2 regions of the Mesorhizobium sp. M8A.F.Ca.ET.181.01.1.1 genome follow, and region 1 is predicted to be linked to the other one. Evidence: riboswitches for the same ligand, from Rfam matches in the RefSeq annotation. Region 1 holds a riboswitch; the other holds the start of a gene.

Region 1 (7,551 bases):
CGCTACAGGTTTCCCGGAATTGCCTTTTGAGGAGACGTTACATGGCGACTTCGAGCGAACGTGCAGTGCTTGCCGGCGGCTGTTTCTGGGGCATGCAGGATCTGATCCGGCGCATGCCGGGCGTCCTCGCCACGCGTGTCGGCTACAGCGGCGGCGACGTGCCGAATGCCACCTATCGCAATCATGGCACGCATGCCGAAGCCATCGAGATCAGCTTCGATCCGGCGAAAATCAGCTTCCGCCAGCTTCTGGAATTCTTCTTCCAGATCCACGATCCGACGACGCGCAACCGCCAGGGCAACGATGTCGGCATGAGCTATCGCTCGGCAATCTACTACACTAGTGAGGAGCAGAAGCGTGTGGCGGAGGACACCATCGCCGATGTCGATGCCTCTGGCCTGTGGCCCGGCAAGGTTGTCACCGAGCTCGCTCCAGCCGGAGTGTTCTGGGAGGCCGAGCCCGAGCACCAGGATTATCTGGAGAAGTATCCGAACGGCTACACCTGCCATTTCGTCAGGCCAGGTTGGAAACTGCCGGTTCGTGAAAAGGCCGTTTCATAAGGCTCGCGGATCAGTCTTTGCGGCAGTGGGTTTAAGCGCCCGCCGATTGCCGCGAGGCCATATCAATAGCGGCTGTCAGCCCCGCCCGGCGGTTGACAGTCCGCGGCACTGCTGACCAACTGCGCGGGTTGATTGATTTCAGGGGGAGCATGAGGAAACTCTACGAAAAACCTGTGTTGGTGAAGCGGGAAAGGCTCTCAAGTGTCGCCGCGGCAGGACCGCTTTCTCCCAAACCAGGCTGACGGCTCGGCCGGCCTTTTGGTCCTGACCGGACGGGTCCGTGACGGTGCTCGGATTGCCGGGCGATGTCTTGCCCCGCCGGATTTGAAAAGATGATTTCTTTCGAGCCTGTGGCCGGCGCCCGGCAGCTCAATGCAGTTTTCATCCTGGATGTTTCTGCTTACACCGGGCCTCTGCTTTCCGGCTGGATCGAGGCGGGAAACCGTATTGGCGCGATCATCGTGCCTGGCTTTCAGCGCCCATCCAGAGGCTTCAGCATTGGCAATTTTCGACGCCGGCTGAGGCGCCAGCTTCTGCTCAGGCGCTATCTCGGCAACACGCCGGTAAAGTTGATCGAATTCGGCCGGCCTTACGACTGGGATGAGCTTGGCCGGCAATTGCCTGACATCGCCGCGGATGTACTGATCTGCTACGCTTTCCCGACCTTGATCCCACAACAACTGCTCGGCCTCTTTCCCAAGGGCGGGCTTAATTTTCATCCGGCGCTGCTGCCCAACTACCGGGGGCCGCACCCTCTCCATCGCCTGGTCGCGGACGGCCAGCATGCCGTCCATGGCGGCGTGACATTGCACAAGATGTCCGCCAATTTCGATGACGGCGACATCCTCGGACAGGTGCCGTTCTGCGAAGCACTGGGCAACGCGGCGGGATGTGGCCGACAGCGTGGCGACCGCGATGCGCGCGTTGGTGCGCGAGGTGGCGCCAGCCTATTGCAAGGATTTGGTGTCCGGGACGCGGCAGCCAACCGGTGATTTCGTCTGGGCGCGACTTGAGCGGAACCACATGGCGATTTCATCCGACATGTCGATCGAGCACGTTGCCCGATTGTGGCACGTCCTGGGCGGCAATCCCGGTATCTATCTGGACGTTGCCGGCCGCGAAGTTCGGTTGGCCTTTCAGATCGCGCGACTGGGTCCGCCAACTGGAAAAGGTCCGGTCAGGCGATGGGGGAGGGTGGAGTTCGATCTTGCCAATGGCCGAGTTCGATACCTCACCTATGGCCGCCTGCTCAAACGGCTGATGAAAATGCACACCGCATTCGCACGGCCAAAAGCCGGAAAACCGTGCCCCGAAATAAGAGTGTTTGGCAAAGTGGCCAGCGAATCGGTGCCAGAGGTACCGCCAGCCGGTCGTGGCGTATAGTGAGACCAACGAGCATGGAAAGCGCGGAACTTGCGTCCGCGCTTTCCCTGCTGCGAAAACTACTTACCGCAGTTCTTGTCGGCCACGGTCGGCGCGGTCGCCCTGCCATTGGCATCCGTCTGCGCGCTGGTCGGGCAATTCTGGTCCGCGTTGGAATTCATGTCGCCCGGCGTGATGGTCGGGCTGTTGGTTGCACCCGGATCGAGCCAAATTCCCGGGCGCCGGCACCCGGTTGTGCCTGCGCTGGCGCAATGCTTTGGCGCAGCTTGCTGAAAAAACAGCTTCCCCAACCGATCGAATGGTGCTTTAACGCCGCCATCCACAGGGGTGCTCCGTACGGTCGGGGCTGAGACGGGGGCGGCAAGCCCACAGACCCTAGAAGCTGATCTGGGTAATACCAGCGGAGCGAGGCGGGCGATGTTTTCAGGCGCACAGGTTTCCCTATATCCCATGGCCGACGATTTTGTCGGCGTCATCCTGGGCGCGCTTGGCGCGCTCGATTCGTATCGCGACAAGCTCAGGATCGAGACCGACGACATCTCGACCTTGCTGGTCGGGCCCCCCGAGGTGCTATTCCCGGCGCTGCGCGACCTTTTCGTGGCTGCGTCTGGCAGCGGTAAGCATTGCGTGCTGTCGGCGACCATTTCGCGTGGTTGCCCAGGTGAGCCGGACGATCCGATCTGCCGCTCCGACACGTTTGGCGGACCTGCCGGGCCACTCGGCCCGCGCAAGCAAGCCGCCATTTCCGCCGTCCGCGGCGCGCCCGCCACTGGGCAGCCAGCGGCGGCGCAGTTCTCGCTCTATGTGATGGGCACGGACGACCATATGGACGAGATCTATGGCTGCATCGATTTCCTGAAGCAGTCTGGCGTCTATGATCGCTCCAAGAATTTCTGCACCAAGCTGCGCGGCGATGCCGGCGCGATCTTCTCGGCGCTCGACGAAGCCTTCTGCCGCTTCGGACCAGGCGCCGGCCACGTAACCCTCGACGTCACGGTTTCGGCCAACAGTCCCACTGCCGTTTGAACCGTTCGCGCCGACGCGCGCCGTCAAGGTCATCCTCTCGTGGCTTCATCGTCGTTCAACCCGCGTCAACTCGCGGGCTTCCTCGCCCAGGCGGCACCGGCCGTGATATCGATCGGCCTGGTGCTCGTGGCGTGGGAACTCTACGCAAACCATTCCGGCATCAAGCCGACGGTTCTGCCGGCACCCTCGCGCGTCTTCGAACAGGCGATGCTCAATCGTGACGCGCTGCTCGACAACGCCATTCCCACCATCCGCGCCACGCTGATCGGTTTTGCCTGCTCGCTCAGCGCCGCCTTCGCGCTGTCGATGCTGGTCGACTTCTTCCAGCCTTTGCGGCGCGCGCTGTTTCCTGTCTTCATAGTCAGCCAGACCTTGCCGCTGGTCGCCATCGCGCCATTGGTGGTGCTGTGGTTCGGTTTCGGGCTGACGCCCAAGATCATGCTGGTGGCACTGGTCACCTTCTTCCCGATGCTGGTGGCCCTGGTGCAGGGCTACGAGGCTACCGAGGTCGAGATCGGGCAGATGCTGCGCGCCATGGGAGCAGGGCGCTGGCGGGTCTTCATCCTGGCACGGTTGCCTTCGGCGCTGCCTTATTTCTTCGCTGGCCTCAGGATCTCCATCACCTATGCCGTCGTCGGCGCCATCTTCGCCGAATATGCGGGCGCGGCCAAAGGGCTGGGCATCTACATGCTCAACGCCAAAAACAATTTCCGTCCCGACCTGGTGCTCGCCGCCGTCGGCGTCAGCGCCGCCCTTACCCTCGTCCTGTTCGGGCTGACGGTGGTGCTGCAACGACTTGCCATGCCTTGGGAAAGAGCCGCTGGCAGGCAAGCCGCCCGAAAAGGCCCGCAAGCATGAGCCGGCTCGAATTGCGGCATATGCGCAAGGCCTTTGGCGGGCTCGAAGTGCTCGCCGACATTTCGCTGCGCGTGGATGCCGGCGAATTCGTCTCGATCCTTGGGCCTTCGGGTGCCGGCAAGTCGACGCTGTTCCAGCTTCTGACCGGCGCCGAGCATGGCGAGGGTGAGATGTTTTTCGACGGCGCGCCGCTCGACGATCATGGCAGGCATTTCGCCTTCATGCCGCAGCGGGACGCGCTGATGCCGTGGCGGCGCATCCTCGATAACACGACGCTCGGGCTCGAGGTGCAGGGCCTCGGCCGCAAGGCGGCGCGGACGCGTGTCGCGCCGCTGTTTGCCGAGTTTGGGCTTGCCGGCTTCGAGCGGCATTTTCCGGCGCAGCTTTCAGGCGGCATGCGGCAGCGCGCGGCGCTGCTGCGTACTGTCGTGCAGGAACGCGACATGTTGCTGCTCGACGAGCCGTTCGGCGCGCTCGATGCACTGACGCGCGCGGCCATGCAGCGCTGGCTCGAACAGATGTGGCGGCACCATCGATGGACGGCGTTGCTGATCACCCATGACGTGCGCGAAGCCGTGTTCCTGTCAGACCGCATCTATGTGCTGTCGGCCCGGCCTGCCCGTGTCGTGCGCGAGATCCAGGTGCCACTGCCGCGCCCGCGCGATCCGACCAGCGCCGCCACACGGCAGGCCGGGGCACTCGAGGCCGAGATCCTCGACATTCTGCTCAACCTCCAGCCAACCAAAGGACATGACCATGACTGATTTGACGCGCAGGCAGGCTCTGCTGCTCACCCTTGCCGCTAGCGTACCGCTGGCCACCGGATCGAGCCGCTCCTTCGCGGCAACGCAAAAAGTCACTGTCGCGCTGGACTGGACGGTCAACACCAACCACATCGGGCTGTTCGTCGCGCGCGAAAAGGGTTTTTATCGCGAGGCCGGTCTGGAGGTCGATATCGTGCCTTACAGCGACACCGGCGCCGGCACGCTTGTCGCCAACCGCGTCGCCGATTTCGGCATCAACGGCACCATCAGCCTGTTCACCCAGAAGACCGCCGGCGCCGACTTGAAGGCCGTCTATGCCGTCGTGCAGTCCGAAACTGGTCGGCTGGTGTTCAATGCGGCGCGCAGCGAGATCAAGAGCCCGAAGGATCTGGATGGCCTGACCTATGGCGGTTTCGGCAGCGCCTGGGAAAACGCACTGATCTCGACCATCATCCGGCATGATGGCGGCAAGGGCGATTTCGAGACGGTGACGCTCGGCACTTCCGCCTATGAGGCGCTCGCCAACGGTTCGGTCGACTTCACCCTCGAAGTGTCGACCTGGGAGGGCGTCGAAGCCGAGCTCAAGGGCGTCAAGCAACGCAGCTTCGTCTATGCCGACTATGGCGTTCCCGACGAGCACACGACGCTCATCTCTTCGAGCGAAGCGTTTCTCCAGTCAAATCCCCAACTGGCGTCGTCCTTCATCCAGGCAACGCGGCGCGGCTATCAGTTCGCGGTGGATCATCCAGAGGAAGCCGCGACGCTGCTGATCGCCGCCAACAAGGATGCCCTCACCAATCCGGCGTTGATCCAGACTTCGCTGAAGGCACTGATCGACGGGCACTATCTGCGCGGGCAAGACGGCACCATCGGCATCATGGATCCCGCCAAGATGGAAGCGATCGGCTCCCACCTCCTCGCCGCGGGTATCCTGCATGATGCCGATGGCAAGGTTGTCGCGCAACGTCCGGATTTCGTGGGATATTTCAGCAATGGGTACCTCAGATAGGTGCCGACGCTGAGACTGCGAAAAGGTCGTATCGTCCGATGCTGGAGGCGAGGATGTCGCTAGGTCGCAGCCCGACAAAACCGCGGCTACGGCCTTCACCTTCGACCCGGTTTGATGCCGATCTGATCTTCTCGGTTAACGGCACGGCAATGGTTACGTGCAAAAGTCGCCCCCGAGGGATCATCGGGATGCTTGCCTTGCTCATGTCAAAAAGTGAAGCGCTTTCGCGTGCGCCAGACAAAAGGCTTTTGTCGGCGGCGCGCAAGCACGAGATCATGCTCGACTTGCGCGAAGGCTTCTTTCGCGCCTGTGCGCTGCTGTGCGCGGGGCTGTTCGTCTATCGCGGCGTCTATCAGCTTCTCGAGGATCCGACCCGGCTCAACACCGCGCTGGTGGCGATTTCCGAGATACTCACCTTCACCTGGCTGCTTCTGTCGCGGCGTCCGGTCACGCGTGACTGGAATCTGCTTACCGTCATCGTTTCGGTGACAGCCAGTTTTGGCGTTGCGTTGATCAGTCTCAAGCCAGGCATTGCGCTGATTCCTCTCTACGTCGCCGCGCCGTTACAGATCATCGCATTGTTGTTCGTTATCTGGGGCAAGATCTCGCTGGGGCGCTCTTTTGCGATCCTGCCGGCCAATCGCGGTGTGATGACGGGCGGTGCCTATCGGCTGGTGCGGCATCCGATCTATGCCGGCTACCTCGCCGGCCATGTGCTCTACCTCCTGTCGGCCTTTTCCTTCCACAATCTCGCTGTCTATGCGGTCATCACCTACATGCAGCTGTATCGAATCCTGCGCGAGGAGGCCTTGCTGGCCGCCGGGCCGGAGTATCGCGCTTACATGGAACATGTACACTATCGGCTGTTCTACCGGTTATTCTGAAGGCCAGGCTGTGAGGGTTGGCCAACAGGCTCCTCAGCGTCCAGTGGTCGGAGCTGCTCCCTAGGCGAGGGCGCTGTAGCTCGGCGCTTCGGTCGGCGGCAGCAACGGCGCGAATGCCGTGGCCGGCGCCAATATCGGAGATTCGGGCGGCATCAACGCCGGGCTCGGTGCCAATGCTGGTGGAACAGGCGGTATCAACGCGGGGCTTGGCGCCAATGTTGGCGGTACTAGTGGTGTCGGCGTCGGCGTGGGCATCGGCAACGTAACCAATCCCAGCAACCCGTCGAACGTGGGCATATCGCCCAACCCTAGCCAGCTCAACGTTCCGCGTGCCGTGGCCCAGGTGTCGAGCTCCCAGCTGAGGCGCATGAAGAAGCGCTGCGTCGACGTTCTCGGCAGCGAGGGGACTTATGACCGCGACCTGCGCCAGCTCTGCCTGCTGATCGCACGCCGCTGAGGTTGAAGGAGGCTGCGGAACCAGCCCTGAGGCTTTGACCGCACTCTCCTGGCCTCCGACCGGTCGGAAAGCCGCCGTCCAGGCGGGCTTTCTGCTTTGCGGGCTGGATGCTCCGTAGCCGGGATGGCCCGGGGGAACGCCAGCTCCCCTAAAACGTTCATACCTTACAACATCTGAAATAGCGCGATGTTGAAACGGCGCGAAAGCGCGCATTTAGGAGCTGGGAAAGTCATGGGTCTCGGAACAATACTTATCATCATTCTAATCCTCGCGCTGCTTGGCGGCTTCAGCGGTATCGGTGGTGGTCCGTTCTACGGAACCGGTTATTATGGTGGCGGTGGTCTCGGACTTGTGCTGATCATCATCATCATTCTTGTCGTCCTGGGCCGCATTTAGCAGTTCGATCACGGGAGCAATCGCGATCGCGTGACCGCGCTTACGTTGCCGAGCACCGGATTGTGATGCATCAGGCATTTCGCGGGGTTCAGGTATGGTGATCGCGGTCCACACCTCCCGTAAAACAAGAGGAGAGGGTCCACCCCTTCATCCTCCCCAAGGCCCGCTCCGGCTTCCCGGAGCGGGCCTTTTTTCGTCAAAGCGGTTCCTCGAA
Region 2 (7,551 bases), on a different contig from region 1:
GCAGCTCTGCTCGAGGACCTTGGCAAGGCCGGTGATTTGACCACTGATGCCATCGTACCGAAGGACCATCATGCGACAACGGTGCTGACTGCGCGCGAGGCCGGAACTATAGCCGGTCTCGACCTGGCGATGCTCGCTTTCAGGTTGATCGACCAGGATGTCGAGATGACAGTGGAGCGAGCGGACGGCAGCAACATCGCGCAAGGTGAGACCATCGCATCGGTCAGCGGTCCGGCCCGGGCCATACTCACCGCGGAACGGACGGCGCTCAATTTTCTGTGCCATCTGAGCGGTATCGCCACCGCGACGGCATTGATCGTCGCGGCGGTCCGCGGCCACGGCGCAAGAATCGTCTGCACGCGCAAGACGACGCCTGGATTGCGAGCGGTCGAAAAATATGCCGTGCGCGCCGGTGGCGGCTCCAATCATCGTTTCGGTCTCGACGACGCCATCCTGATTAAGGACAACCACATCGCCATCGCTGGCGGAATTCGCATGGCAATCGAGCGCGCGCGATGCAGCGTCGGCCACCTAGTCAAGATCGAAGTCGAGGTCGATACGCTAGCCCAGTTAGAAGAGGCTATGGCCCTCGCCCCAGACGCCGTCCTGCTCGACAACATGTCTGTCGACGAATTGCGCCAAGCAGTGGCGATGGTTGCCGGCCAGGCGATTACCGAGGCGTCGGGCAGGATAACGCCGGCGACGGCTCCAGCCGTCTCCGCGACCGGTGTCGACCTGATCTCCATCGGCTGGTTGACCCACAGCGCGCCAATCCTCGATATCGGGCTCGACTCCGCGAAATTTGTCCGTCGGGCCTGACAATCGGCGGTCGACCGGACGCTTTTTCGACCCAGCCCGCCAAGTTCAAAGGTGCCTAGGTCGCCCAATGCAAGGGGAACAGGATGGAAATGCACGCAGCGATTTCGGAAAAACCATGCGTGAAGCTCAATCCTTCGACGGCCACCGGATGTGGACCGTGGAAGCTGCTCGGGCGCTGCATGACGCGCCTTTCAACGACCTGCTGTTTCAAGCGCAAACCGTTCACCGCCGGAATTTCGATCCCAACAGGCGGCGGCGGGCGCTGGTCTCAGCGGCGGCGCCCTCGTCGTCGGAATCTAGCGGGGTAACCCGGCCACCCAGAGGATGGCGGGACGATTCATCCATGATGATAGGAAACAGGACCATTGCGAAAACTAGTCGCTGGCAAGCTGCACGGCATCTACGTCACCGAAGCGAACCTCAACTACCATGGATCGATAACGCTGGACCCTGACCACTGCGAAGCAGCCGGGATCCTGCCGATGGAATTTGTGGAGATTTGGAACAAGAATTCCGGTGCGCGGATTTCGACCTATGTCATTTTCGGCGAGCGCGGCTCACGATGCTGCATCCTCAATGGTGCGGCTGCCCGCACCTGCCAGCCAGACGACCAGATCATTGTTTGCAACTCCATATACCTGGACGAAGCGAATATCACCTCGTTGAAGCCGCGGATCATCACCTTCGACCAGGACAATCACATACTCGATCGCCTGAGCTACTCCGTCGATCTTGACGCACATGGGCGTTACAGTTTCTCGATCCTTGACGAGGCGAATGAGCCTTTGGCCATTCCTGCGCTGGTCTCCGGCGCGTGACTTCCTCTCGAGATTTGCCCGTGCTTTGCGCGGGGTTTCATTAGTCGCCGATCACCGCCGCAGGTGGAAATGCGCTTGACAAAGCAGTGTCGGCTCGGTCAATTCGAAAACATTCACCAGGGGAGTCCCGGCAAGGGGCTGAGATACTGCTGGCTATCGCGGCGCAGTGACCCGTTGAACCTGATCCAGTTCATACTGGCGTAGGGACGGTGCAAGCGCTTTGCGGGAGTTTACGCCCGAAGACCTGTTTTCAAGCAGGTCGACCAAAGCGTCTTTTCATCCTTCCGGCACAGAACTGGGTCTCCAATGCATGAGCAAAGGAGCCTCAAGATGAATGCCCTAACCCCAGCCGTCTCAACGGGACCGCTGCCTGCCTCACGGAAAATCCACAAGCCCGGCGTCCTCCATCCGCACATCAAAGTGCCGATGCGCGAAATCTCCGTCCATCCGACAGCGGGCGAGCCGCCCATCACCGTCTACGATCCGTCCGGCCCCTATACCGACCAGACTGTCGAAACCAGCATCGAAAAGGGCCTCGCCCGGCCTCGCCACGAATGGATCACGGCGCGGGGCGATGTCGAAGCCTATGACGGCCGCCATGTGCGGCCGGAAGACAATGGCTTCGTCACGGGTGAGCGCCTGACGCCGGAATTTCCCATTCGCAACCGGCCGCTAAGGGCCAGGGCCGGCAAGGCGGTGACACAGCTTGCCTATGCGCGCGCCGGCATCATCACGCCCGAGATGGAGTTCGTCGCCATCCGCGAAAACCTCGGCCGGGAAATCGCCCGCGGCAAGCTGCAACGCGACGGTGAAAGCTTCGGCGCGGCTATTCCCGATTTCGTCACGCCGGAATTCGTACGCGACGAGGTGGCGCACGGGCGGGCGATCATTCCAGCCAACATCAACCACCCAGAGAGCGAACCGATGATCATCGGGCGCAATTTCCTCGTCAAGATCAACGCCAATATCGGCAATTCCGCTGTCACTTCCTCGATGGCCGAAGAGGTCGAAAAAATGGTCTGGGCGATCCGCTGGGGCGCCGATACGGTGATGGACCTGTCGACCGGCCGCAACATCCACAACATTCGCGACTGGATCCTGCGCAATTCACCGGTGCCGATCGGCACGGTGCCGCTTTACCAGGCGCTCGAGAAGGTCGGCGGCATCGCCGAGGACCTGACCTGGGAGGTGTACCGCGACACGCTGATCGAGCAGGCCGAACAAGGCGTCGACTATTTCACCATCCATGCCGGTGTGCGGCTGCATTACATCCCGCTGACCGTCGACCGGGTCACGGGCATCGTCTCGCGCGGTGGCTCGATCATGGCCAAATGGTGCCTGCACCATCACCGGGAAAGCTTCCTCTATGAGCATTTCGAGGAGATCTGCGACATCTGCCGCGCCTATGACGTATCCTTCTCGCTCGGCGACGGCCTTCGTCCGGGCTCGATCGCCGATGCCAATGATGCGGCGCAATTCGCCGAGCTGGAAACGCTCGGCGAATTGACGCAGATCGCCTGGGCCAAGGATTGCCAGGTGATGATCGAAGGTCCCGGCCATGTGCCGATGCACAAGATCAAGGAGAATATGGACAAGCAGCTCGCTGTCTGCGGCGAGGCGCCCTTCTATACGCTTGGACCACTGACGACCGACATTGCGCCGGGCTATGACCATATCACCTCAGGCATTGGTGCTGCCATGATCGGCTGGTTCGGCACCGCCATGCTCTGCTATGTCACGCCCAAGGAGCATCTCGGCCTTCCCGATCGCAACGACGTCAAGATTGGCGTGATCACCTACAAAATCGCCGCCCATGCCGCCGATCTGGCGAAGGGCCATCCGGCAGCGAAAGTCAGGGATGATGCCCTTTCCCGCGCGCGCTTCGAGTTCCGCTGGGAAGACCAGTTCAACCTGTCGCTCGACCCCGAAACCGCGCGGTCCTTCCACGACCAGACCTTGCCCAAGGAGGCGCACAAGCTGGCGCATTTCTGCTCGATGTGCGGGCCGAAATTCTGCTCCATGCGTATCTCCCACGACATCCGCGCCGAAGCCCAGAAGGAAGGCATGGCGGCGATGGCGGCGAAATACCGCGAGGGCGGCGATCTCTACATGCCGGCTGACGAGACCGGCGTAGCGCTCATGCCAGAGGCGCCGGAGCCATCATGAGGGTGTTGGTCAAAGGGGCCGGCGTCGCCGGCCTCACCGCCGCCTTCGAACTCGCCGCCCGCGGCGCGACGGTCACAGTCGCTGAGATCCGGCAGACCCTTGGCGGCAATGCCTCGTGGTTCGCCGGCGGCATGCTGGCGCCATGGTGCGAGCGTGAAAGCGCCGAGCAGCCGGTGCTGGATCTCGGACGCGTCGCCGCCGACTGGTGGGATGCGGCACTGCCGGATCAGGTGACACGGGCCGGAACACTGGTCGTGGCCATGCCGCGAGATGCCGGTGAGCTTGACCGGTTCGCCAGTCGCACGTGGGGGCATCGGCGTGTCGACGGAGATGAAATCGCGTTCCTGGAGCCCGACCTTGCCGGCCGCTTTCGCCGCGGGCTGCTGTTCCCCGACGAAGCCCATCTCGACCCGCGCCGGGCGATGGCGGCACTCCATGACAGGTTGTCGGCCATGGGTGTCGAATTCCAGTTCGATGTCGATATCAGGCGGATTTCCGGTTTCGATCGTTGGATCGACTGCACGGGAATGGCAGCAGCCGATGACAGGCTGCGCGGCGTTCGCGGCGAAATGCTGATCCTGCGCGCGCCTGATATCTCGCTGTCTCGCCCGGTCAGGCTGCTGCATCCGCGCTTTCCACTCTATGCGGTGCCGCGCGCCGACCACCGTTTCATGATCGGCGCGACAATGGTTGAAAGCCAGTCCGCCGGTCCGGTGACGGCACGTTCGATGATGGAGCAGCTGAGTGCCGCCTATGCCCTCCACCCGGCCTTTGGCGAGGCCGAGATCGTCGAAACCGGTGTCGGCGTTCGTCCGGCCTTTGCCGACAATCTGCCGCGGGTCGAAACGAACGGCGGGATCATCGCGATCAACGGGCTTTATCGACACGGTTTTCTCCTCGCCCCCGCCATGGCGCGCCAGGCCGCCGACCTGGTTTTCAGCCAGGACAGAACCAAGGAGCTTGCTCATGAAACTGACCGTCAACGGCGAAGCGCGTGAGGTTGCCACCGCCACCACGCTAGCCGAATTGCTTGCCGCGCTCGACTATGAGGGCGACTGGCTCGCCACCGCCGTCAACAGCGACCTGGTGCACAAAGCCAGCCGGACGGCGTTCTGCTTGAACGAAGGCGACCGGATTGAAATCCTCTCGCCCATGCAGGGAGGCTAGCATGTTCGACCTTCTGGGGACGACGCTTCAATCCCGCCTGCTGCTCGGCACGGCTCAATATCCTTCGCCGGCCGTCCTTGCCGATGCAGTCAGGGCGTCGGGCACGTCGGTGGTGACCGTCTCTTTGCGGCGTGAGATGGCGGGCGGCAGGGCCGGCGAAAAATTCTGGTCGCTGATCCGCTCGCTCGGCACGAGAATCCTGCCCAACACGGCCGGCTGCCACTCCGTCAAGGAAGCGGTCACCACCGCGAGCATGGCGCGCGAGGTCTTCGGCACGACCTGGATCAAACTCGAAGTGATCGGCAACCACGACACGCTGCAGCCGGACGTGTTCGGCCTGGTCGAAGCCGCCCGTATCCTGTGCGAGGACGGCTTTGCGGTATTCCCCTATACCACCGACGATCTCGTCGTCGCCGAGCGGCTGCTGGAAGCGGGCTGCAAGGTCCTGATGCCGTGGTGCGCACCGATCGGTTCCGCCTTGGGACCGGTCAACATGACGGCGCTGCGCTCGATTCGCGGACATTTCCCAGGCGTCCCCCTGATCGTGGATGCGGGGCTGGGACGGCCGTCGCACGCTGCCACCGTCATGGAACTCGGCTTTGACGCCGTGCTGCTGAATACGGCGGTCGCCAGGGCGGCCGATCCCGTCGGCATGGCGCGTGCTTTCGGCAAGGCGGTCGAGGCCGGTCGTGAGGCTTTCAGCTCAGGAATGCTCGAACCGCGCGACGTCGCCGTGCCATCGACGCCGACGATCGGCAGGGCCGTTTTTTCATGAAGCTCGATCCCTTCTACCTGATCGTCGACAGCGCTGCCTGGATCGAGCGGCTGGTGCCGCTCGGCGTCAATCTGGTTCAGCTTCGCATAAAGACCATGGATGAGGCCGGATTACGCGCGGAGATCCGCTCAGCGAAGGCTTTGTGCGCTCGATACCGGTGCCAGCTGATCATCAATGATTACTGGCGGCTGGCGATCGAGGAAGGCTGCGACTTCGTTCATCTCGGTCAAGAGGATTTGCAAGCCGCCGACCTGACGCGGATACGGGCAGCCGGCGTGAGGCTCGGATTGAGCACCCATGATCATATCGAACTGGAAACGGCGATAAAAGCCGAACCCGACTACATCGCGCTTGGCCCCATCTACCCGACCATCCTGAAGAAGATGAAATGGGCGCCGCAAGGGCTCGAACGGGTCAGCGAATGGAAGCGTCGGGTCGCGCCTGTTCCACTGGTGGCCATCGGCGGCCTTAACCCGGACCGGCTCGATGGTGTCTTCGCGGCTGGCGCCGACAGCGCGGCAGTGGTGACTGACATTACATTGAATGCCGATCCCGAAGCACGCACCAGAGAGTGGATGGAAAAGACAGATCGATGGCGCTGAGGCGAGAACCGCATGTGCTTGTCGTTGGCGGATCGGACTCCAGCGGCGGGGCTGGAATTGCACGTGATATCGAGACGATCTCTTCCATTGGCGTGCGCACCTGCCTTGCTGTCACCGCGCTGACAGTGCAGACGCACGAAGCTGTCATGGAAATCCATCATTCGCCATCTCGCCTAGTGGCCGAGCAGATGCGCGCCGCGCTGCAGGCCAACGAGGTGGCCGCCATCAAGATCGGCATGCTCGCGGCGGCTGAGATCGTCGTTGCCGTTGCCGGCGTGCTGCGCGAGAATCCGCAGGTGCCGGCAGTACTTGACCCGGTGCTGGCCTCGACCTCAGGCCGGGCGCTCCTGGAAGCAGGCGCCATCACCGCCATGAAGCGCAATCTGATGCCGCTTTGCCGTCTCGTCACCCCCAATCTCATCGAGTTGGCGCTCCTTGTCAGCTCGGAATTGGCGATGGATGAGGGAAGCGCGCTTCAACAAGGACAAAGACTGCTGGCCGCCGGACCTCAGGCCCTGCTGATCAAGGGCGGCCACGCATCGGGACCTAGATCAACCGATATTTTATTGCGCTCCGATCAAGAACCAATCCACTTCGACTTGCCACGCCTTGCCGTATCGATGCGCGGGACGGGTTGCGTGCTGGCCAGCGCGATCGCGGCGCATCTGGCGAAGGCGAGCCCACTCGAAGACAGCGTGCGCAAAGGCAAGCGGTTTGTTTTCGAGAAGCTCCAGAGGCAAACAGCCGAATGACAGTGGCTTTATGCGAAGTCGATCTGCCCGCATGAGCGGCGCCATCTTTCGACACATCGGCGCTGTGCGTATCAGTAAGGAGGTCGGTTGGGGGCAATCCTTGGTCCCAATGGCATTCACTAGCGTGTCGGCTATGATGATCCGTACACGATTTATCTGACGCGACAGCCATGATCCCAACCGCCCGGCGACCGAGTCGGCCCTGTGCTAGCGGAACGGTCGACCCTGTGCGGGATGACATATTTTACAACAGCGCCTGGCGGACCACTTCCAAAGCCGGCATACTTCCAACCCTCGCCACGCAAAAAACGAGTTGACAAAAGCGAGTATAAAGAATCGCTTAACATGGGAACTATCTTGGTCGGCAATGGGCAGGGTGGCTCGACGGTCTTTGGGAGAAGACGCCATGCAGCAGCTGCAGCACCTAGCGGAATTCGGTGGGATGACCGCCA

The links. A riboswitch is a leader RNA that binds a small molecule or an ion and turns the genes downstream of it on or off. The one in region 1 is predicted to bind thiamine pyrophosphate.
Region 2: another riboswitch for thiamine pyrophosphate. It lies ahead of thiC (phosphomethylpyrimidine synthase ThiC); the one in region 1 lies ahead of EN824_RS02620 (YkoF family thiamine/hydroxymethylpyrimidine-binding protein).

Annotation. Positions count from the first base shown of each region.
Region 1 covers NZ_SRTV01000001.1:519,362-526,912, forward strand. Annotated here, with positions in the region: gene msrA (peptide-methionine (S)-S-oxide reductase MsrA) at 42-560, shown strand; gene EN824_RS02605 (formyltransferase family protein) at 893-1,552, shown strand; gene EN824_RS02610 (hypothetical protein) at 1,584-1,943, shown strand; gene EN824_RS02615 (hypothetical protein) at 2,003-2,266, opposite strand; TPP riboswitch at 2,257-2,370, shown strand; gene EN824_RS02620 (YkoF family thiamine/hydroxymethylpyrimidine-binding protein) at 2,361-2,969, shown strand; gene EN824_RS02625 (ABC transporter permease) at 3,009-3,827, shown strand; gene EN824_RS02630 (ABC transporter ATP-binding protein) at 3,824-4,591, shown strand; gene EN824_RS02635 (ABC transporter substrate-binding protein) at 4,584-5,600, shown strand; gene EN824_RS02640 (isoprenylcysteine carboxylmethyltransferase family protein) at 5,639-6,484, shown strand; gene EN824_RS02645 (hypothetical protein) at 6,603-6,941, shown strand; gene EN824_RS02650 (DUF3309 family protein) at 7,173-7,337, shown strand.
Region 2 covers NZ_SRTV01000010.1:4,957-12,507, forward strand. Annotated here, with positions in the region: gene nadC (carboxylating nicotinate-nucleotide diphosphorylase) at 1-819, shown strand, start outside; partial or broken gene EN824_RS36200 (biotin synthase) at 968-1,069, shown strand; gene panD (aspartate 1-decarboxylase) at 1,185-1,637, shown strand; TPP riboswitch at 1,746-1,862, shown strand; gene thiC (phosphomethylpyrimidine synthase ThiC) at 1,968-3,803, shown strand; gene thiO (glycine oxidase ThiO) at 3,800-4,801, shown strand; gene thiS (sulfur carrier protein ThiS) at 4,770-4,970, shown strand; gene EN824_RS28005 (thiazole synthase) at 4,972-5,745, shown strand; gene EN824_RS28010 (thiamine phosphate synthase) at 5,742-6,347, shown strand; gene EN824_RS28015 (hydroxymethylpyrimidine/phosphomethylpyrimidine kinase) at 6,338-7,099, shown strand; gene EN824_RS28020 (helix-turn-helix domain-containing protein) at 7,542-7,551, shown strand, end outside.